DNA from 4 places in the Paenibacillus sp. F024 genome. Region 1 is predicted to be linked to each of the others. Evidence: riboswitches for the same ligand, from Rfam matches in the RefSeq annotation. Region 1 holds a riboswitch; each other region holds the start of a gene.
The links. A riboswitch is a leader RNA that binds a small molecule or an ion and turns the genes downstream of it on or off. The one in region 1 is predicted to bind cyclic di-GMP.
Positions count from the first base shown of each region.

Region 2: another riboswitch for cyclic di-GMP. It lies ahead of pelF (GT4 family glycosyltransferase PelF); the one in region 1 lies ahead of ACZYR9_RS15135 (hypothetical protein).
Region 3: another riboswitch for cyclic di-GMP. It lies ahead of ACZYR9_RS01035 (Spo0E family sporulation regulatory protein-aspartic acid phosphatase); the one in region 1 lies ahead of ACZYR9_RS15135 (hypothetical protein).
Region 4: another riboswitch for cyclic di-GMP. It lies ahead of ACZYR9_RS25890 (response regulator); the one in region 1 lies ahead of ACZYR9_RS15135 (hypothetical protein).

Region 1 is NZ_JBVASZ010000013.1:80,466-85,880, reverse strand. It holds gene ACZYR9_RS15140 (THUMP domain-containing class I SAM-dependent RNA methyltransferase) at 55-1,233, shown strand; gene ACZYR9_RS15135 (hypothetical protein) at 1,395-1,694, opposite strand; cyclic di-GMP riboswitch class I at 1,777-1,868, opposite strand; gene ACZYR9_RS15130 (YuzB family protein) at 2,154-2,375, opposite strand; gene ACZYR9_RS15125 (iron-sulfur cluster assembly accessory protein) at 2,428-2,730, opposite strand; partial or broken gene ACZYR9_RS15120 (winged helix-turn-helix transcriptional regulator) at 3,003-3,233, shown strand; gene ytvI (sporulation integral membrane protein YtvI) at 3,252-4,361, shown strand; gene ACZYR9_RS15110 (hypothetical protein) at 4,406-4,639, opposite strand; gene ACZYR9_RS15105 (M14 family metallopeptidase) at 4,797-5,415, opposite strand, start outside.
Region 2 is NZ_JBVASZ010000037.1:27,551-32,965, forward strand. It holds gene ACZYR9_RS23645 (response regulator) at 1-35, opposite strand, end outside; gene ACZYR9_RS23650 (sensor histidine kinase) at 178-2,208, shown strand; gene ACZYR9_RS23655 (hypothetical protein) at 2,265-2,660, shown strand; gene ACZYR9_RS23660 (hypothetical protein) at 2,686-3,258, shown strand; cyclic di-GMP riboswitch class II at 3,382-3,465, shown strand; gene pelF (GT4 family glycosyltransferase PelF) at 3,499-5,262, shown strand; gene ACZYR9_RS23670 (hypothetical protein) at 5,293-5,415, shown strand, end outside.
Region 3 is NZ_JBVASZ010000001.1:212,614-218,028, forward strand. It holds gene ACZYR9_RS01020 (DUF3891 family protein) at 1-624, opposite strand, end outside; gene ACZYR9_RS01025 (stalk domain-containing protein) at 807-2,450, opposite strand; gene ACZYR9_RS01030 (HD-GYP domain-containing protein) at 2,575-3,207, opposite strand; gene ACZYR9_RS01035 (Spo0E family sporulation regulatory protein-aspartic acid phosphatase) at 3,255-3,440, opposite strand; cyclic di-GMP riboswitch class I at 3,564-3,652, opposite strand; gene ACZYR9_RS01040 (ZIP family metal transporter) at 3,971-4,717, opposite strand; gene ACZYR9_RS01045 (DUF1294 domain-containing protein) at 4,754-5,017, opposite strand; gene ACZYR9_RS01050 (DUF4023 domain-containing protein) at 5,210-5,356, opposite strand.
Region 4 is NZ_JBVASZ010000053.1:9,179-14,593, reverse strand. It holds gene ACZYR9_RS25900 (helix-turn-helix domain-containing protein) at 1-325, opposite strand, end outside; gene ACZYR9_RS25895 (hypothetical protein) at 559-1,116, opposite strand; gene ACZYR9_RS25890 (response regulator) at 1,356-2,069, opposite strand; cyclic di-GMP riboswitch class I at 2,162-2,247, opposite strand; gene ACZYR9_RS25885 (urease accessory protein UreH domain-containing protein) at 2,496-3,239, opposite strand; gene ACZYR9_RS25880 (class I SAM-dependent methyltransferase) at 3,424-4,014, opposite strand; gene resA (thiol-disulfide oxidoreductase ResA) at 4,050-4,571, opposite strand; gene ACZYR9_RS25870 (F510_1955 family glycosylhydrolase) at 4,580-5,415, opposite strand, start outside.

The DNA.
Region 1 (5,415 bases):
CAACCTGTTTATATTCGGGCTTTTCCCTTCATAACAGATACGGAGTGAATCAGTATGACATTACATTCGATTGAAATTATCGCCACCTCCCCTATGGGGCTTGAGGCCGTAGTGGCCAGAGAGGTTCGCGATCTAGGCTACGATCAAGTCACGGTTGAAAACGGTCGGGTGACGTTCGTCGGTGACTTTTTAGCCATATGCCGCGCCAACCTGTGGCTTCGTACGGCCGACCGCGTGCTCGTCAAGATGGGACAGTTTAAAGCCCGTACCTTTGACGAGCTGTTCGAGGGAGTAAAGGCTCTGCCTTGGCCGGATTGGATTCCCGAAGACGCGGAGTTCCCCGTCGAAGGAAGATCGCACAAGTCACAGCTGTCCAGCGTGCCCGCATGCCAAGGCATTGTCAAGAAAGCTGTTGTGGAAAGCATGAAGCTGCGATACGGCACGGAGTGGTTCCCCGAAACCGGCGGACGCTTCGTCATTGAGATGTCGCTTCTTAACGACACTGCTACGTTAACCCTGGACACCACCGGACCCGGTCTTCACAAGCGCGGCTACCGCAAGCTGGTAACGGAGGCCCCGCTGAAAGAAACCATGGCGGCGGCCATGGTACTGCTGAGCCGCTGGCAAGTCGAACGCCCGCTTTATGATCCGTTCTGCGGCTCGGGTACGATTCCGATCGAAGCCGCGATGATCGGATGGAATTTGGCTCCCGGCTTACGACGCAGCTTCAACGCTGAAGAGTGGCCGCTCGTTCCTCATGAATTATGGAATCAAGCCCGGGAAGAAGCTTATGATTTGGTAAAGGATGACATCCCTCTCCAGATTACAGGCTCCGATATCGATCCGAAAGCCATTGATGTCGCATTGGCTGCGGCGAAATCGGCCGGTCTGGCAAAGGAACTGACCCTGCAGGTGAGCCCGGTTGCCAAGGCCATGCCGCGGGGAGACTACGGCTGTATCATCACGAATCCGCCTTACGGCGAGCGCCTGGGCGACCACAGTGAAGCTGAACGGGCCATCCGACAATTTAGCCATGTATACGAGCAGCTGCCTACATGGTCTGCCTTTATCCTAAGTCCAAACAAGCAGCTTGAGCATCACATGGGGCGCAAAGCCGACAAGAAGCGCAAGCTGTTCAACGGCCGAATCGAATGCAATCTATACCAATATTTCGCCCCCGGCGGTCTATACGGCTGGCGCAGCAACAAGACAGAGTCTCCTCCCGATGCTTAAGATGGGCGGTCCGCTCTTTCGATCATCCTCTCCTGATTTTACTATTTCCATGTTGAGGTAATGGCAGTCTCAAAACCGGACAAACCAAAGAACCGCTTTAATGGCATTACGCCATTAAAGCGGTTCTTTTTGCGCTATGTATGGGTATTTCAGTTTGGCCGTCAGGCCTGACGAACCGTAGTCCCCCTGCAGCTCAAATAATCGAACAGCGGCATGAAAACGTCATTTTCCGCTTCACATCTAACAGACAGCTTGACCTCACCGCGCCAGTAAAAATTAATGATTTGATGGCTGCGCCCCTTCACCATTTCGACGTCCCACCATGGCGCAGACAGTTCATAGACCTCACGGTTGATGAACAATTTGGGGCCCTCGTTTGACAAAAACACGCCTACGAAATCATCCCCCACTTTCGTGTAAAAGCCTTTTCTTGATACGATGCTTCGATTCTGACCCTGCATCAGTTTCACTCCTTTTTCAAAAACAAAGAAATTCTCCATCTACGGGCACAAGAGTCTGCAAGTCTATGCGTCGCTCCGCACCTTCGATAACTGGCTGGCTTTGCGCCGGAACCTGCACTTTAGCCCCTATAGCTTTGCGTGCCCAGGCTTTCGCCTGGTTTGCCTTTATCGAGTACGCTCGAAAAATGTCTTTTTATGAAAGTTTATTTTCTTAAGAATAAAAGATAAGACCTAAGGAATACATAATTCCAATTTCCCAATTTCAACAAATCTATTGAGCCTTTGGAACTATTTTCAATGATTAACCTTCTATTTACACTAAAATCGCCCCTTCAGAATACGATTTTAGATGCTTGACACCTAAAAAAATGAATAAAATAGAAAAAAGCGGATTTTGAAGCCCTTATGGAATCCGCTGCAATCTGCGGTCCTATAAGCGTCTCTTCATCCGCTTTAATGTCACTTCACATATTTACTAGCCTTCTCGATCGCTTCGTCCTCCGTCTTGCCGGTAACATATCTGCCGTTGATGAAGATGAAGGCAAAGCGGGAGCATGGACCGCAGTAAGATTTGCATCCTACCTTGATTTCCGCGTCGGGGGCCAGCTTCTGCAATTTGGGCAGCGCCGTTTTGATTCTCATATGCTTGCATTTGTCACAAATTCGTATATCGTTGGCCATACGGGTGTTTCCTTTCTATTGCAGCTTACCTATACGGAACCCGACTAAAGCATTAGTGGTCGCCGTGGTTGCCTTTGCCCGGATTGGTCACCGAGAAGCCTTCCTCAGGCACATAGAAATAATCGATGCGAATCCCGTCCAAAAACGGATCATCCTTCTGAAGAATAACGTCGATGCCTTTGTCGGTCGAGACGACGACATCGTTCTCCGTAGGCTTGTCTAATTTCATACCGTAATGGGCATGATCACCGTGCGCATGCGTCACGAATACGCGAAGCTTCAATTCCTTGTCTTCTTCTTTTTCTATTTCGGCCAAAAGCACTTTGGCGGCATTACGCGAAATTTTGCAATTCATGACTTCCATCTCCCAGCGCTATCGTTTTCACCTTATTGTATAGAAACTCGGGAGCGAAAGCAACTTTTATTGCAATACGATGATCGTACGGCTGCATCCGACTGTAGACTTACACCCCATTCATATCCGTCCTCGTTCCCCATCCCCGGTACCCTCCGTTGTGTTGCTATTGTGTGACTTGTTATATAAAACGGAAAGTAGTGAATAATTTTAGATATTATGACAATGGAAATATTAACTTACCCTAAGGTAACGCGCTTCAGGTATCATACACCCAGCGCTTCGGTGAGCTGCAGCGCAAAATCAAATCCGTCAGCCCCAAATCGTTAACGGACACGCTGCGTCACCTGGAGGACAACGGCGTGCTGAAACGGACAGCCTACCCGACGGTCCCCTTTACCGTGGAATACAAGCTTACGCCTAAAGGCCAGGATTTGCACCGGATGTTAAAAGAAATGAAGCTCTGGGCGGCCGGATGGTGTACGCCAGCCGCAGAGGAATGATAAACCCGAGGTGACCGAATGATTCATTTTTACCGCAAATATTACAAAACCATCTTCGACATTGCTCTCCTGATTGTCACGGTGTATTTGTTCATGTACATCTTCAGTCTCTTATACCGGATTGCAACGCCGATCTTCTTTGCGTTTCTCATTTACATGATTATCGAGCCGCTCGCTAAATTCCTGCACCGCAGAGGGCTCAAGAAATCGATCGCTTCCGGCATCTCGACCATTTTATTTATTTTGGTCATTCTTGGGGCGATTACCGGACTCGGCGCTATTTTTACAACGCAGATCTTACAGCTTAAAGACAAGTTCCCCGAGTACACGGCCGTCATGGAAAGGGAAATCATACAGCGGTCCGAAGCTCTACAGGACTATTTGGGTCCGTTGCCAACGCAGGATCTGATTGAGCAGGCCAAAGAGTATTCCGCAGTCATCACCAGTAAAATCACCCAATTTGTGACCGGCTTTATTACGGGAACGTTTACGGCATTGACCTCCGTCTCCACCTTCTTGATTAATTTTGCCATCGGGATCATTCTGGCTTATTTCTTGAGCATCGAGATCGAGTCATGGAAGCGGACGGCGGAAGAGAAAACGCCAAAAACGTTTAAAAAAGCGTTCCACTTTCTGCGCGAAAATGTATTGAAAGGCATCGTCACCTACATCAAAGCACAGGCTAAGCTGATTACCCTTACCTTTATCGTCGTTTTCATTTCGCTGCTCTTATTGGGAGTGAAGAACGCTTTCTCCATCGCGCTGCTATCCGCGTTATTCGACGTGCTTCCGCTTTTGGGCGTATCCACACTCTTCATCCCGTGGATCATCTACCTGTTCATCGTTGGACAAACGACGCTGGCGATCTGGTTGTCTGTGCTGCTTGCCGTGGTCATTACAACCAGACAAATCCTTGAGCCCAAAATCACCGGCGATTCGCTAGGCGTATCCGCCTTTACCATGCTCGCGTTCATCATCATCTCACTTTCGCTCTTTGGTGTCGCAGGGTTGATTTTATCGCCGATACTGATCATTCTGATTAAGGCGCTGTATGAACAGGGATACTTGAAAAGATGGATTCGCATGCCTGCCGAAGAATATGAACAAGAAACCGGGGCCATCCGTTAGGCCCAAGCTACAACAGAGCTGCCCGCCCGGGCAGCTCTTGCCATTCATGCACCGTATTTACGCTCAGCCCGATCGGTAAACCAGTTCATCAGCAGCATCATGACGGCAACATCGTCAATAGGCAGCGCCGGCAGCGCATCAGGCATAATCCAATACACCAGTGCCGGGACGGCGAACAGCAGCTTCTCACGGACAGGAATTCTCGAAGAGCGCAGCAGCGGCACAATCCGGCGAAACACATGCGCCCATCGCCTTATCGATAATAAACGTCTCCACATGATGCTATCTCCTCCCTTGTGCTGCTCTTCAAACTCCTTATTCCCATTATACACCATTTGCATAGCAGCTTGCTGCATGGCGCACAGTATAACAAAGAAGCAAGCGAACGGCCGTTATGGCAGCGTCAGCTTGCCCCTTATCAAAAATACGCTTTTGCTATTTATGCTTTTTGCCTTGAACCGACGCCAGCCCCTCCAGCATGAGAGGAGTGAGATCGTAATAAATTTCCTCGAACTGCGAAAGAGGCAGCGGGTTAACACCGAAACCGGCTTCCACGGTGAATCCGGGTCGCCGATACTCTTGTATAAACCAATCTTTATACCCCGCATCGCTGTCCTGCAGCTTAACCGCTTCATATCCGCTCACTTCGGCCCAACGGCAAGCTATCGCTTCCGATTCCCGGGGCTCCAGCTCCCGGTAATTCCAATAGATTTCTTTTCCCTGTGTGTGAAACGCTGCCACAAGCTGAAAATCACGGCTTTTCGTGAATTCCGCCATTGCCGCCGCTTCCGGTTCGGTGAGCGGAGCAATTCCGGTATAATCCCTTGGACCCGGCCCGGGGACACTGCGGCGGTCGCGTTCGATCTCCCAGTTCGCCGGGAACTGATCATTAAGATCCACTCCGCGAATGTTCGCCTTCCAGCCCGAGAAATCCAGCGACCTGCCGTTCCATTCGACCAGCCGCTCATAATAGGGGTTTTCCATGGAAAGGCCGTTCAATACAAGCTCCACCCCGTCCGGATTGACCATAGGCACGATCCAAAGCGACGTTTGT
Region 2 (5,415 bases), on a different contig from region 1:
TCCTCGGCCAACAGTATTTTTGCTTTATAGGGCATATGACAAGTCCTTTGCCAGAGGCTTTGGACGATGTCCCTCCTCTTTTTAGGTTAAGTCCTTATATTGTACCATTTGCTCCAACAGCCTGTATATTAAATTGCCCGAGAGAATACAAAAATTTAGTTTCCAAGAGGTGTAAGGTTGAGAGGAATATTTATCGTCATGGCGGCTTGCCTTATTCTGCTGACAGGGTGTTCCCCGGCGGCACATGAAGCGCCCCCGTCTATTGAGAAGGGAACGGCTGATTTGAGTTCTACGCCTCTTTCCTCTTCTAACCGGATGACTCCTCTTCAGGGCCAATGGATTTTTGTCCCGGGACAGCTGATCTACCCGTATGAACGGATTCCGATGGATCGTGCCGTGTTTATTGAGGTGCCGCGAAGCTGGGAATACCTGCATGCCTTACCAGGTTTGAATGGAGGCAGCGGTTTTGGGACATACCGTCTGTCTATCAGACTGCATCCGGATGATGAGGGTCAGACGCTCGGCTTGCTGATTGAGCCCGTAGCTTCCTCGTATACGGTGTGGGTGAATGGAAAGAAGCTGAGGACGGTAGGTGTTGTAGGGACAAGCAGCGGCTCGTCTGTTCCGAGGGAAACCGTAGAGCGGGTTCATTTTGCAGCCTTCGAGCGGGAACTCCAGCTTGATATTCAGGTTTCCAATTTTGCTCAACGCAAAGGCGGGATCTGGAAGGGGCTTTCCATTGGGAGCGGGCCCGCGCTCGAAGCATCCTTTCAACGCGATATGCTGCGGGAGTATGCCAGCGCCGGCGCGCTGCTTATGATGGGATTGTTTTATCTTGCTTTTGCAGCGATGTATCTTCCTGAACGCTCTACATTGTTTCTGGGGGCATTATCGATTTGTTTTGCCCTCCGTATGTTTTTTCTTGGCGAGGCACTTGTGGCTGACTGGTTCCCCGGCTTAAGCTGGGCTTGGCAGGTGAAGCTGGAATACCTGAATGAAATCGCCGCCATATGTTTATTTTCTCATTATTATCGGGCCATGTATCCTCAGGAATATTCACGGCTTGCGATCAACTCGATTCGCGGTCTTGAAGCTGTCTTTGCGGTTATTGTTCTGGCTGCGCCAAGCTCGTTTTTTACTCAATGGATGGTCGTGCACGCGGCCGTGGCGGCCTGCGCCGTTCTCTTTGTGCTGTGCAAGGTTTATCCGGCAGCCATTCGGCACGGGAGAATGGGAGCGCGTTCCGGACTGATCGCGCTTGCGGTCGCACTGCTTGCTCTCATCAACGATACCTTCTATTATTTGGCCGCTCCTCTGACGTCGGAGGAATGGGTTTACGCCGGCTTTTTCGTTTATCTGGTGTCCCAAATGGGTGTCACCATAAGACGCTATGTGGCTTTAAAGCAGGAGTCGGAGGCTTTGACTCTGCGGCTGGCAGCCTCCAATGAAGGGCTTGAGCGTAAGATAACGGAGCGCACAAGGCAGTTGACCGAATCGCATCATGCGAACGCTCGTCTTATGCACAATATCGCCCACGATTTGAGAGCGCCAATCGCTCTTATTCGCCAACGGGCAAAGCAGTTGGAGGCTTATGTGCCCCCGGAGGGTTTACGGGACCTGTCGGTGATTGAACAGCAATCGGAATGGGCGATCAAGCTGGCGCAAAATTTAAACGACCTCGCCAGCTTTCAGGAAAAAGAAATGCGTTTTTCACCCGTTTTCATAAAAGCGATCGATCTGATGCGGTTTTTATATAAACGGACGGAACCGGTGATTCGGGCAAGCGGATTCCAATGGTCGCACAAGCCGCTCGATGAGCTGTTCGAGGGGGACATGCTGATCGTGAGGGGAGACCTTTTTTTGATCGAGCGCTTGATTGATAATTTGGTATCCAACGCTTTAAAATTTACACTTCCCGGACATAGGATGAGTCTGTCCTATCGAATGGACGGGAGGATGCTTGAAATGGTCTTCGAAAACGACGCGAATCGGCTTGACGAACAGACGCTGGAGAGAATGTTCGAACGGTTTTATAAGGAGGGCTCGCCTGAGGTTGGGAGCGGCATCGGACTGGCCGTCTGCAGGGAAATTATCCAATTGCACGGAGGAGAAATCCGCGTCTCCCAGTCGGAAGAGGGCAGGCTCTGTTTTTATATCCGGATGCCGGTGGAGACGATGGAGTCATCGGGTCATTATCAGGCACAGTAAACCCTGGTATCATTCTATCTCTTGATTGTTGAGGCCGTCCCCCGGGGACGGTCTTTTTGGTTATAGGGCGGCATACATATGTAGCAGTTCTTAATCTGGAATTCAGGTGCGCGAAACCGGAGGGATGTCCTATCGAATCGGAGCAGACAAGACTGAAAGCCGAGCTGGAAGACTGGAAAGCGCGTAATCGGACGTTAATGGAAGAGATCCGGCAGATCGAAGAGCAATGCCTATCCGACCGGAAGAATGCTCCTGAAAAAGAGGCCGCCTCTTTGCTGCTGGTATGTCAAGATGAATGCGCGAAAAAGTTATATGCCTTGCTGAAGCAATTGCGAGAAGAAGACATGCTGCACGAACAGCTGCTGCTCGAAAAATATAAGAAGCTGGAAAGCCTGAAGAGTGTTTTGGAGGAGGCATTGAACCTGATCCGTAAAGCGATGGCTGAGTATTAGAGCAGTGCCAAAGGAGGGACTGGCAATGGATTCAAACGAGTGTGAAACGTATCCCGATCTTCTGCAGCTCATAGAAGAAGAGAGGCTGCGGCACGGTAAATTGCTTGCAAGGCTGGTTTCTTTTAAGCATGGGCCTCCGCTTCCCGAAGCGGATAAAGAATATATCGCTTTGCTCCGAAAGAGAACCAAAGCCTCGGTGCTCTTGCTGCAAGGACAGAACGAAGCGGATATGCTGGCTTTAAACGAAAGCTACCAACGAAAAAAAAGGGAGCGCGAGAAAAAAATCGCAATGGTTCAGCAGGAGATTGTTATCATAAAGCAGATGCTAGGCATGCTGCAAAATGAAGTGGAGAAAGCATTGGAGGGCCACCCGCGAATCCAAAAAGAGGATATGGACGAGCTATCCGAGCCTGACAGATTAAAGAAAAGCTATATCGTAGGGAAAAGAACGGGCAAAGATTTGATTGATCAGGAAGGCAAGCAGCTGATCGCAAAAGGCGACCTGATTACGATGGAGTTGATTGAAAAAGCCGAGCAGTCCAACCTTCTCGTGGAGCTTATTCTGCATATGAGGAAGTCGGAAGAAAGTGAGACTTAAGGTTCAGTTCTTTTGAACTATTCATTGGATGAATTGATGACTTGACAAAAAATATGATTCGTGAGATACATATTGTATCGGAATAATTTGGTTCGACTTGGTTCGTCATACGACTCCTAACTAAATAGGAATGGAAGCGTTGAAGTCTACTCTTTATATGGGCACTTGGAGCAGACAGAGCTATTAGTGCAACCGGCCATTTGATCTTCGTGAGGATTTTACGATGGGACGGTGTCCATAATGAATAACAAGCTCACAGTCATGCTTTCAACGGAAGGAACTTACCCCTATTTTCAAGGCGGTGTCAGCACCTGGTGCGATATTTTGGTCCAAAAGCTGAAGATGGTGGATTACGTCATTTTCAGTGTGGTGGCTGACCCGTTCATTACTCCTCAATTCAAGCAGCCTCCCAATACGCAGGTAACCCAAATGCCCCTATGGGGTACTGAGGAGCCCTGCGAGCATTTGAACATTCCATTCTCACAGGTTTACCTTTCCAAAAAAAGAACGGTTCACAAAGTTGTGAAAGAAAAGTTTATTCCTCTATTCACCGATTTGATTAAAGAGATTATCAGCTTGGACAAAAATCCGCTCCGTTTTGGTCAAATCCTCTATGAAATGAATCAATATTTCGGCCATTACGAATATAAGGAAAGCTTTAAGTCCGAAATCACTTGGGACGTTTATAAGGAGATCATCTTATCGTCTTGCAAGGATCAGCGCACTCATTTGCCGGAGCCCGATATTTACGGCTTGATTCAAAGTCTTGGCTGGATTTACCGCTTTTTTAATATTTTGAACAATCCCATTCCCAAAGTTCATGTTTCCCATTCCTCGGCTGCGGCCTTTTGCGGTATCCCGGCCGTGCTGGCAAAACTGGAGCATAAAACGCCATTGCTGTTAACCGAGCATGGAGTTTACCTGCGAGAGCAGTATTTGTCATTATCCAAAAGAGGGTTATCCGCCTTTTTAAATACGTTTTTGATCCGGCTGGTATCCTCGATCGTGAGTCTGAATTACACCTATGCCGATCAGGTCTCTCCGGTATGCGAATATAATACGCGTTGGGAGTCCAGGCTCGGAGTGGAGCCGAGCAAAATTAATGTTATTTATAACGGTGTGGACGAACATGTTTTCAGCGTGGCTCCGATGACGAAAAATGAGCATCCGACGGTCGTTACAGTGGCACGTATTGATCCCTACAAGGACATATTAACACTGATCCGCGCTGCCTCTGCAGTCAAGAGGAAGATCCCGGATGTCCGGTTTGTCATTCACGGAAGCGTAGCCGTACAGGAATACTATGAGGAATGCATCGCTCTGCGGGATCAGCTCGATTTGACGGAGACGGTCATTTTTGCCGGGCATACTCAGGATATGACGGCGGCTTATCACAGCGCAGATGTTATTGCCCTGTCAAGTGTGACGGAAGCCTTCCCTTATGCCGTCGTGGAGGGGATGATGACGGCCAAACCCGTGGTGGCCACGGATGTAGGAGGCATAAAGGAGGCTCTGGGAGATACGGGCTTTGTCGTGACCCCGGGAAAAAGCGAGGAGCTGGCCGATAAAATCACCCTTCTGCTGAACAATTCCGAGTTGAGGAGCGCATTGGGTGAACGGGCAAGGGAACGGGCGATGAGGTTTCTGACGCTGGATAAAGTGCTGGAGAATCATTTGAAAAGCTATATCAAGCTGTCTGTTTATGCACACGAAAACACCGCTGCGGCCCCGGGATTATCTCTTGAGCAGCTTCAAAAGCTTCATGCAGAGCAAGCGTATATTTTAATGTCGCGGGGTTATTACAAAGAGGCGGCGGCCCAGTTTCGTTCAGCCGTCAATATGCAGCCTGCGGCAGTGTTTACCCCCGTGTTGATCGGGGAAATTGCGGCGTGTCATGAAAAGCTTGGAGATCATGAGCATGCGCGGATGGAGCTGGAGAGGATGAAGCTGCTGATGCAGCTGGGTGCAATGAAGAAAACGAACGGTGGTAAGCAAACCGCATAACGATCGCTGGACCTGGGAGGTCAATGGATTGTGGATACGTTATATAAGAAATTGATATCCGACGCGGAGGACGAGCTTAAACAGCTGATCGCTGAAAATGAGCAGTGGAAGCAAAAGCTTGCCGGCGTAAGAGAGCATGATGCCGTGTCATCC
Region 3 (5,415 bases), on a different contig from region 1:
GATCTCCTTATGGTTAAGCCACCTCGCGCTAAGCGGTTTATCCCCTTCCATGTTAAAACCATTAGAATTTTTAAAACCCGTCATATACCATGGGTGTTCATTTTCTTTCTTTACTCCTGCTTGATTTAAACATACATACAAGGAAATATCATCGCATAGCTGCAATAACCGAAAATGCCTCGAAACAACATTTGGACTTATGTCTTTTAGCGCGACTCTAATTCTTTCTTGTCTATAACGCTCGTGATGATAAAAACGAACACATTCACCATTCGTGGAGTTATGAAATATGGGAAATGATGTATAGTGGAGACTGCATAAAAGAGCAGCATATGGGTTTCCTTCCTCAATTTCATCCATTCCGATTCTATACAAGGCCAATTTAGGTAACAGCGGGTAATCCATAAACGAAAACGGTGATGAGGTCCGGTCATTCCAAATCGGTGTATCATCGAGCCTTATCCAGCTTCTATCGTGCTCATGCACAGCACAGACAACGTCTTCAAAATAATCATCTTCTACGAAAAACGGCTTTTTAAAGTGACTTGCAATCCTTCCTGACAGTTTCGCGTGGTCATGTTGTGTAATCATGATAAACTCTTGTTCCGTCTCACGAATAATCACCCGATCACTTCCCTCATAAATGCTGGACACGTTCACGCTTCTGTTTATGGGAATCGGTTTGAAGCTGTGGTTCCGCTTGAAAGGAATGCATCTTCGTTCCTCCTTGTCAATGAACAACCAAGTTCATTGTACAAAAAACGGCCCCATCACTTCAATGGGGCCATTCGGCTTTTCATGGAGGTTCAGTATATAATTTTTACGCTCCGCGTTTGCGGCAAATACTCTACATGGGCTCCTAATACCTCGGACAGCAAGCGTACCGGTATCATCGTGAGCTCGTTTTCCAATCGGGCCGGTGATTGAGTGGGTTGTTCGATACCGTTAATCGCATACTCGTTACGCCCCGTAAAGAATGTGATCTCCCGGCCGCTCTTCGTATAGATCGCGGCTTTGCGCTTATCATCCCATGTAACGTCAGCGCCTAGTGCGGCGGCTAAGTCCCTAACCCATAAATATGAGGTGCCTTCGTCAATCAACGGAGCTCTTTTCAACAGAAACTTGATGTTATCCAGTGTATAGCTATCATCGTCCAGCTTGAAGGTGACCACGTGCCGGACTTTCTCTTTTTGCTCTGCCGCCAGCTTCATATACGCTGCAATATCTTCGTGCAGCTTCTGCTTACCGATGCCTTCGACCGGCTCCGTATGAAAATTCCATGATTTCTCAAGCGTTTTGGATACTCCGTTCTCGGTGACACCCAGCTTCACAAACGCGGAATATGAGGTGTCAGGCTGCAGCGGCTCGGGTGGAATTAAGATGACGCTGTTAGTTAAATGATCATCATTGCTCGGACTGTTTTGCAGCAGCTTCACCGGTTGACCCGATTCATCCTTCAGCGTCGATTCAAGCAGCCGGATTTCGCTAATGCCGCTTCCCGTTACCGAAACCATAAGCGGGTATCCGACAGGATATTTTCTTGAAGCATACATGCGAATGGGATCCGGCGTTTCATAGCCGTCAAAAAGCAGCGGGACATAAGGATCTCCCGGAGCGGGTGATACCGTCATCTCCGTATCGGATTTTTCTCCATACCCGAACACAATGACCACATAATCTCCGACCATATCAATACCCGCTTCCGTAACATGAGGCATTAAAAAGGGCTCGCGGTGATATGGCGCATCAAAGAGCTTATCGACGGACTCCACAAGATTTCCCGTATTGAAGGATACATCTTCCCCCACGCCGCGATAATACCCGGCATATACTGCGCGTTCAGAAAGGGTTGCCCCGGTATAACCGGGCATGCCTTTCCTTTGGTCATGCAGCGAGTCCGAAGTCGTCTGCGCAATACGGTTCATATTCAAATATTGGGCATGATTCTTGGCTGCTAACGTCAGATTCCTGTTTAGCTTTAAAGGCTTTAACCCGTACAGCATCCGATAATCATTGATCGCCTTCAAGCCCAGCTGATGAGTCTGTGAGAAAGTGGCAGGAACCTCGCTTAAAGGATTCCTCGCTATAGTGAACGTCCAATCCAAAAAAATAGGCTGGTAACCGATAAATTGCAGCTGTACTTCAACCGAATGCTCTCCTGGCTCTAATCCCACAGCCGGTGTATAGGTAAAACTCATCGTTTCTTGATCAAAGGTCCCCGGTACCTGATTTTGATCCAGCTTCATCTGAAACGAACCGACCTGTAATCCGTTCCAATCGCCTAGCTCAAATCCGATGACCGGTTTGGATATGCCCACCGTTCCTTTCGGATAAACCTTATAAGTGAAAGCTCCCGCATCCGCTCGGGGAGCCGGAATCATCAGCATGGCCATCATCATCCAAAAAGCGAATAACAACTTCCATGTCCTAGACGCAATACCCTTTTTCACCTGTCATTTCCCTCCAATCATGTATGCTTAGGCTACTCCCTGCCGACCTCTTTTTTTATTCATTGCCCTCCCCCCAATTTCCTTCCGCCAAATGAAAAATAAACCGCCGATAGGCGACCTATGATTAAACGATCTCGGAATGGTAAACCGATCTGTCGTGATAAGTCATGGATTGCACGGAATCTCTTTGAATATGAGCCAATATCATTTCCTGAATGGTGAGAAACACCTGAACATAACGACCATCAAATTGCGAACAACTCTGCCGCAGCAGCTCTTCACGGGCTTGCTGGATGGACATCCCTTTTCTGTAGGGGCGATCCGAAATCATGCTGTCGAATGCGTCCAGTATCGAACAAATGCGGGCATATACCGGAATGTCGGTACCTTTCAAGCCGTCGGGGTAACCCGTACCATCCCAACGCTCATGATGGTAATGAATGATGTCAATGATATCCTGATCGGTAATTCCTTCCATGACGGCCATCTGAACGCCGAAAAACGCATGGCGCTTCATAAATTTCCATTCTTCCAGGGTAAGAGAGGCTTTCTTTTGTAAAATGGACTCATGGATATGTACCTTGCCAATATTGTGCAAGCAGCAGCCTGCAATCAATTTTTGGGTTTGCGTTTCATCAAAATCAAGATAGGCAGCCATCAACTTAGCCATTTTTCCAATTCTTATGCTGTGTTCATAGGTAGCTATATCTTTTACTAACAGCTGAGTAAGTCCGCTTACTGCCTGCTCACCGATCATTGACATCATCCTTTCCGTGTCATGCCTCACACTTGTTCTCTATTCATTCACGTTAATCGCTTCGCATACTCTTGGTATCTGATTACGGCACAATCCAATTCTTTGCTTAATGCTTTGACTTCCGGGTCTGAAAAGCACAGCTTCATGTTGAATATGCCATGCATTCTAAGTCGAATCATTTCAATCTCTTCCGATAAGTGTTTCAGTCGCTTTTCATTAAAAACACAGTACATGGCCTCTCACCGTCCTTGCAGAGTAAAAGCAAAATTCCTGGTAACGAATCTTCCATGCATCCCGAATTTCGTATAGAATGAAAAAAAGAAAACCCTCCGAATGAAGGGTTTTCTCAACCTCATTCCGGCGGCTGGCTGGCATGGTGTGTTTTCACACGTTAGCCCCTATAGCTTTGCGACACCACTTTTCAATGGCTGTGCCTTTATCGGACCATCACTTTAATGTAAAATGTTGGCGATTTGATAGAAAATATTAAAGTAAATTCCAAAACTTTCGACATCGATAGAGTAAACCAATGATGTTTCGACATTATTTTATTTTATTCTAACACATTTTCCACAATTTGACTATATTATATCCAAGTCTCGTACTAGTATGGTACTCGCCCTGCCAGGACTTCGTGCGAAAAAACACCGTTACGAAAATCGATTCGCTGCCGGTGCTTTTGACAATGCCGATATTCAGTACCTTTTACGGGTTCGATCGTTTTACATTGAGGGGGTTGCTTCCCCAATTGAACACCAATCTGCTAACCCAAAGTTTCCGTCAACCCGATCATCACCAGCAGTCCGATGATGAAAGAAAAGGTCGCCATTCTTTCATAGCCGTGTCCGTGACTCTCCGGGATCAGCTCCTTGTAAACGATAAACAGCATGGCTCCTCCAGCAAATGCAAGACCGTACGGTATAAGTCCGGAAACATAAGCGGTCAAATAAAAACCAATAATACAGCTGGCAAACTCCAGCATCCCCGTGAATAAAGCGAACAATATCGCTGTGCTTTTACGAGCCTTTTGCATAATTAGAAACAACGCAACCAAGAAACCTTCCGGGGCGTTCTGCAGACCCATGGATAGTGCGACCAGAGGTCCTAGCTCCTCTTGGCCGCTCGCATAGCTCACCCCGACGGAAAGCCCTTCGGGCAAATTGTGCAGTGTCATCGCCGTCAAAAACAAGACGGACTTTCGTTCAAGCGTTAATTTGCCTGAAATCCCGCTATCTCTGGCATGCGCAAGGTCGATATGCGGAACCAGCTTTTCGAGCAATGTCAGCGCTATGGTGCCAAGCAGCACACCGATGCAAAGCACTGTCAAGCCGGACATCGCCAGTGCAGAAGGAATCAGGCTGTACATGGAGGCGGATACCATAATGCCTGCCGTAAAGGCAAGCAGTACATCCTTGGCTCGATGAGATAACTCTTTCATAAAAAGGACCGGAATTGCGCCCAACGCCGTCGCAAGCGACGATGTGAAGCCTCCCCACAGCATAGCTTCCATAGACATCCTCCATCAACATTAGAACTTAAAGCCGCATCAGGCTGAACCGAAATAATAAATGAGTGTCGCATTCAAGACAAACAGCAGCGGAATGCCGTAAACAAAAGAAGGATGCTTTGTCTTATGTCTCCATTTCCGCATGCCTATCCACATGCCTAACGCTCCTCCGGCCGCAGCGATGAAAAACAGCGTTTTCTCGGCTATTCTCCGGCTGCCTTTTTTCGCCTGGGATTTATCGTAACCCATGATGCCAAAAGCGATCAGGTTGATAGCCGGCAAATAGAACATCCATAATTCCACCGCGGTCTCCTCCCGTGCTGATTTAATAGTTGATTTCCGCTGCCAAAACCATTCTTTATTTTGGCCGGCTCATAGAAATGACGATATCTGCTCTGTCCTGTTCTGTCAAGCCCTCTCCTGAGACAAACGGCAGACGATTTTGCTTAAACCATTCATGCAAAAAACCGCCCTAAGGCGGTTCGGTAAGAAAAATTAGTTACCGTTTCGGTGCCGTTTGGCCGGCATTTTTTTATCGGGGTGTCCGTCCCCTTGATGCTTCCGGTTTTTTTCATCCTTTTGCTGCGTATCATGCAGCTTCTCGACCCATTCCTCGGTGCTTCCGCGCAAATCATCTCTCATTTTCTCCATCCCTCCTTCCATTTCCCTAGTATCTCCAGCGGTGTGAAAACTATAGGTTT
Region 4 (5,415 bases), on a different contig from region 1:
TTTGTCTCCACTTCAACAAATGCTCGATGTGTTGAATCAGAAAATCTAAATCTTCTTCGGAACAATGCTGTAGCATTTGGCCAATCTGGGACAACGGCTCTGGAAGTTCGCGATTCTCAAAAACAAATAACTGAGACAAATCCATGCGCAAACCAACAGCCAGTTTATAAATATTATCCAATGAAACGTTCTTTAGCCCGCGTTCAATTTGTCCGATATAATTAGGATGGAGGTCTGCCCGCTCTGCAAGCTGCTCTTGCGTCCATCCGTATTGTTCCCGCAATGTGCGAATGCGCTGACCTAACGAATCCCGAATTGAGTTCACATTTCCACCACCTTATTCTTTCAGCTTATAAGGCAGAGTAAGTCAAATGAACATTCGATAGATTCGCTATTCTCAGTATCCAATGTATGTGTTATAATCTCCTCAATACTCATTGAATCAATTGGCGAGACATTAATCGTATTTACTGGGATTGGACGTAACGAATAAAAACGTATTAAAATGAAAAATGGACGCAAAAAAAGAAGATGCGCATATGCATCTTCTGAAACCGGTCAATCATTTTGGGACGAATCCAAATCCAACAAAACCGCCCGATCTTTGATTTTCATATAGATTTTGTGCAATGTTCGCTTTCGAAGGTAGAAGTACGCGCGGCGGGAAAGTGCTAGGCGGCTCATGGCGTCTGAAAGCGCCAGTTGATCCATATATCGTAACCGAATGAACAAGCTTTCTTCCGGGGTGAGAGCCGAGAAAGCATAGTCGATCAAACCGATTCTGGATAGCAGCAACGGGATTTCATGTTCGGTGATTTCGATACGTCGTATAACCGTCCGTAAAACCGTTTCCTGTTTTCTGCCGCTGCTGTGAGCCGCAACCATTTGTAGCGTACGCGTTAATTCAGGGATGTAGGACAGTTCTGACTGCATGTACTTCAGTCTCGCCTTCCAGTCCTTGTAAGACTTCAGCCATAATTCTACTTTCTCATAGGGGACGGGGTGCTGGGTCAGCGTCATCACAATTCCCTCCTTGCTGTGCATGCTGCCTGAAATTGTTCCGCCAGCCTGCCTGTTAATCGTCATGATTATAGGTTGTTCACGCTCCGTTTTCATTATCATCGTCCCTTCTCTAGTAAAGTGGAGGAAGCAGTAAGGATGCCATTTTTCGCAACTTAAGTCAATTTTTGATTCTCACCTCCTACAAACTTGGTAATAAAATTCCTCTGTAGATACCTGCATTTGTCCACATTTTACCAATAATACATTCGAAAGAGGAGGGTGATTTTTCCCTCATACCAACAGATCATTGGTTGTCAAACCATCGCGAAACGGCTCGAATCGGAAACGAATCGCTAACAGGTGATGCGATCTAGTTGATCGTACAAGCCCCTACGTTTCGCTTTTTCCGCTGCTTCGCGAATGGAAGATACGTCGAATTTGCGAATGATATTGCGAACATGCGTCTTCATTGTGTTAGACGTGATTCCGAGCAATTCTCTAACTACCGGTTGTGTATAGCCCCAACCGATCAACTGCAAGATTTCTTTTTCAGTAGGAGTCAGCATTCGATGCAATTCCCTTCGCTTAACAAGTCCAATTTCATTACGGATGATGGATGCAACATCGGCGTGAAGGGAGGATTGCCCTTGATACGCTTCCCTGACGGCACTTGCGACATCCACATAATTGATCTTGGTAATATAATTGATCGCTCCGGCCAGCATTGCATCCACAATGATCTCGGGCTGGTAGAGTGAAGTCAAGATAATGATTGGCAGTGATTTGATCTTCAACACTTCGGCAATTGTATCCAATCCATCCTGTTGCGACGAATGTAACACCGGGTCATGAATCATTACGTCTAAATCCAATTGCATACTGGCTCGAATAGCCGATTCTTTGTTTGTTGCAATATGAGATATACTCATATCCGGCTCAGCATCGATCAACGCCGTCAACCGTTGTTGCCATACGGGGTCGCTGTCCACCAGCAATACTTGTATCCTGCTTTCTTGCCAGCGCATGACTTCTTCAACTTTTGCAGCATAGCGTACACGCTCCTCCATATATCATCACCTCGTATTCATTCTAGAATCACGACAAAAAGACACGTACCCTCAAACGGCCGTGTCTAGTTTTTCGTAGATGTGAGATTTGTGAGGGTAACCCGGCGATCATTGCAATAGTGCAGAAGACCCGTGGCTTTGCGTCCCAGCCTTTCGATCTGGTTTGCCATTTTTCCTATTATTTCTTCCAAATCATAGCCTTATAATACCATAATTTTTATTTTTCTGGCACCGCCCTAAGTCCCACGTGTTTAAATGTGTTGATATTTGTCGATTCTATATCATTTCATATCGAATGATACAGGATAAACTATAGAAGCGTCACAAATTGTAAGTTCGCGAAAAATTTCTTGATCACACAATAGGTCTAATCAACTACTCGTGGCTCTCACTCTGCATTATTTTTCCGTTGGCACCTCCCATGATTTACATTAGAGTCCAATATGTCAAGGTATCGCTTATGCCCAGCACTATAAATAACACACCCGCAAGTTTTTGTATCCACAACCCCCACCTTTTGGCACGCTTAACAATGACTCGATCTAACCCGAAACCTACAGCAAACCCGGCAATTAGTAAAAACGGCATTGCGGTACCGATTGCAAAAACAGATGGCAACACTACGCCATATGTTGATTGCAATGCCAAAGGCATAAGCGAACCGAAGAACAAAACAAACATTGTTGGACAAAATCCTAGCGAAAATGCAATCCCCATTAGAAAGGCTCCGCTCCTTCCTCCGGTTCGATCGGCCAATTTTTCAAAAAATCCTGCCACTCGAGCCCCAAGTTGAAAAGGAAGCCGAATCCAGCCAAGCAAAAACAATCCGATTAAAATCAATAACGGCCCAAGCAGCTTTCTTGCAAAAGAATATAAAGGGATCATGTCAGTGGATATCTTTTGACCGAAAAACCAAAACAAAGCACCGAAAATACTGAATACAATCATCTTCCCTAATAAATACATGAACGTTTCGGGCCACGACAACCTTGCTTGCGCTTGACGCTGCCCAAAGTAAGTAATAGCCGCAACGTTCGCTGACATTTGACAAGGAGCAACCGAACCAACAAAACCGAGAAACAGCGCCGCAAGAAAGGCGATATCAGTGTTCGCCGCGTTAACGAATGGTTCGCTAAGGAAGGCGCTAATTTTACTAAAAAAGGAGTACATTAACTATTCACCCCCCAAAATCCGTTAAATAGATTTGGCAGTTATGCTTTCATCACACATCGAACCTTGACAAGCATCTATTATAAACTACATAACGTAGTGTTTCGCGGATACATAAAAGCAGTCTATTTTATTTCCAGAATAACTGCCGCTTTATCGTTCACCGCAGTCTCACATTTCCAATTTATTTTATTCTTGCTTCAATTACTAGGAACAGTTCCCTACACATCGACGTCGTTTGCACCACTCTGAAACCTGCTTGTTCAACGGTTTCAAGTGTATTGCGGTTTAAATGACAACCAACACATAATCGTTTCCAAACGGGCGTTAACCAGTCTTGTATTTTACCAAGGACCAGATGATTTAACCTTACGTGTTCAAAAATTAAAATCGTTCCTTCAGGCTTGCATACTCTATGGATTTCGGCCAGAGCTTTCGCCGGGTCAGGTATCGTACATAATACTAGTGTTCCAACGATTGAATCGAACGAATTGGTTGGATACGGTAGATTTTGGGCATCTCCCGGTACCACTTCGATCGGAACTGTAGCTTCACGTGCTTTAATTAGGGATTGCTCCAACATCATTGGATCTGGCTCTATTGCAATGACTTGATCTGCAAACTCATAGTACAAAAAGTTAATACCCGTACCTGAGCCAATTTCCAGCACTTTTCCTTTCGCCTTAGAAAGAAGCTGTTTTCTTATCCGGCCGAATATTTTTGTTTCTAGCGGCTGCATCAACCGATCATAATATTTGTTGAATAATTTATCCATTGCAGCCTCCTGATCATAAACTGCTCACGAAGCAATTATTGTAATAATCGATTTATCCGGATGAGGATATCTTGTTCTTTCATCTCACCAATAAATTTATCTTTGATCACGCCAGATGAATCTACGAAAAACGTCGTGGGATAAGACATAACATTATATTTGTTTCGGATTTCGTTGTCGTTGTCGATAATGATCGGAAACGTAATCGCGTATCGATCAATAAAACTTTGTACTGTAACCCGGCTTTCACTTAAGTTAATGCCAAGCACTACCACATTGTCGTCTTTCCATTGATCATATTGTTTTTGCAGAGCCGGCATCTCGTTCACACATGGCGGACAAAACGTACCCCAAAAATTGATTACCAGTGCTTTCCCTTCATAGTCTGCTAATTGATGAACCTGTTGATCCAAACCAAAAAGCTTAAACTCGGGGGCTTTTGAGCCAATTTTTACGGAAGAATCTGATCTAAATAACGCTGATCCAATTGTATAAGCTCCAATTACCAATACGACCGACAATACAACAATTTGAATCCATCTTCGATTACGTTTCACTGTTATTCTTAAACCCCTTTTCCTTTATCCGCAATTTTCCTCCAGTTCATCCCTTCATCCAAGGATATATATACATCCAGATTAAAAGTGGCGAAAACAAGTTCTTTGGTATTCGTTGGGTTCTGTGCAATATACGATGCTGCATCTTCAACAAGATCTGGAATATTCACCTCAACCAACTGTTTCTGTTGCAGATCCATTTGATAAATAACCCCTTTTTGTTTGTAGCTGCCAACGATTATATTTCCTTCCATACCAAAGGTAAGAGAAGTTACCTGTAGATCGGCTATTTTTTCGAATTGGTTGCCTGAATCTTTGGATACATACAACGCTTTTGTCGTTCCAACTGCAACGATTGAATCATCGGACGGGTGAACAGCTAAAGATGTCAGTTCGGACAGTTCAACATCTATTCCAGTCATTTCGCTTTTGTTCCATGTCTTTGCATCGTCTTTGGAATAATATAATCCCGTTGTTGTTAACCTAGAGTTCGGCTCCGGGTTAACTGCGTAAATGGTGTGCGTCTTGTAACTTGCACTCATTAAATGAAAATCAATTTCCCCATACAAATCCAGGATTTCAAAGCTTTTACCTTCATCTGAACTTTTTACAATTCCAAAAGGATTCCTTTTATTCGAACCCTGTGCCGGATGCCCGCTGCTATAAAAACCGTTGTCCACAGTGGTAAATCCCATATAATCGTGTTTTTCTCCTTGACCGTCTGACCATTTCCCTTGTGAGTAAACTTTCAAACCGAGGTGAGAAGGGATTAAAATTCGCTGTCCGTCCCCTGAATAACCGAGACCATGGACATGCGTCAACGTAATCGTTTTTGAAGCCGTTC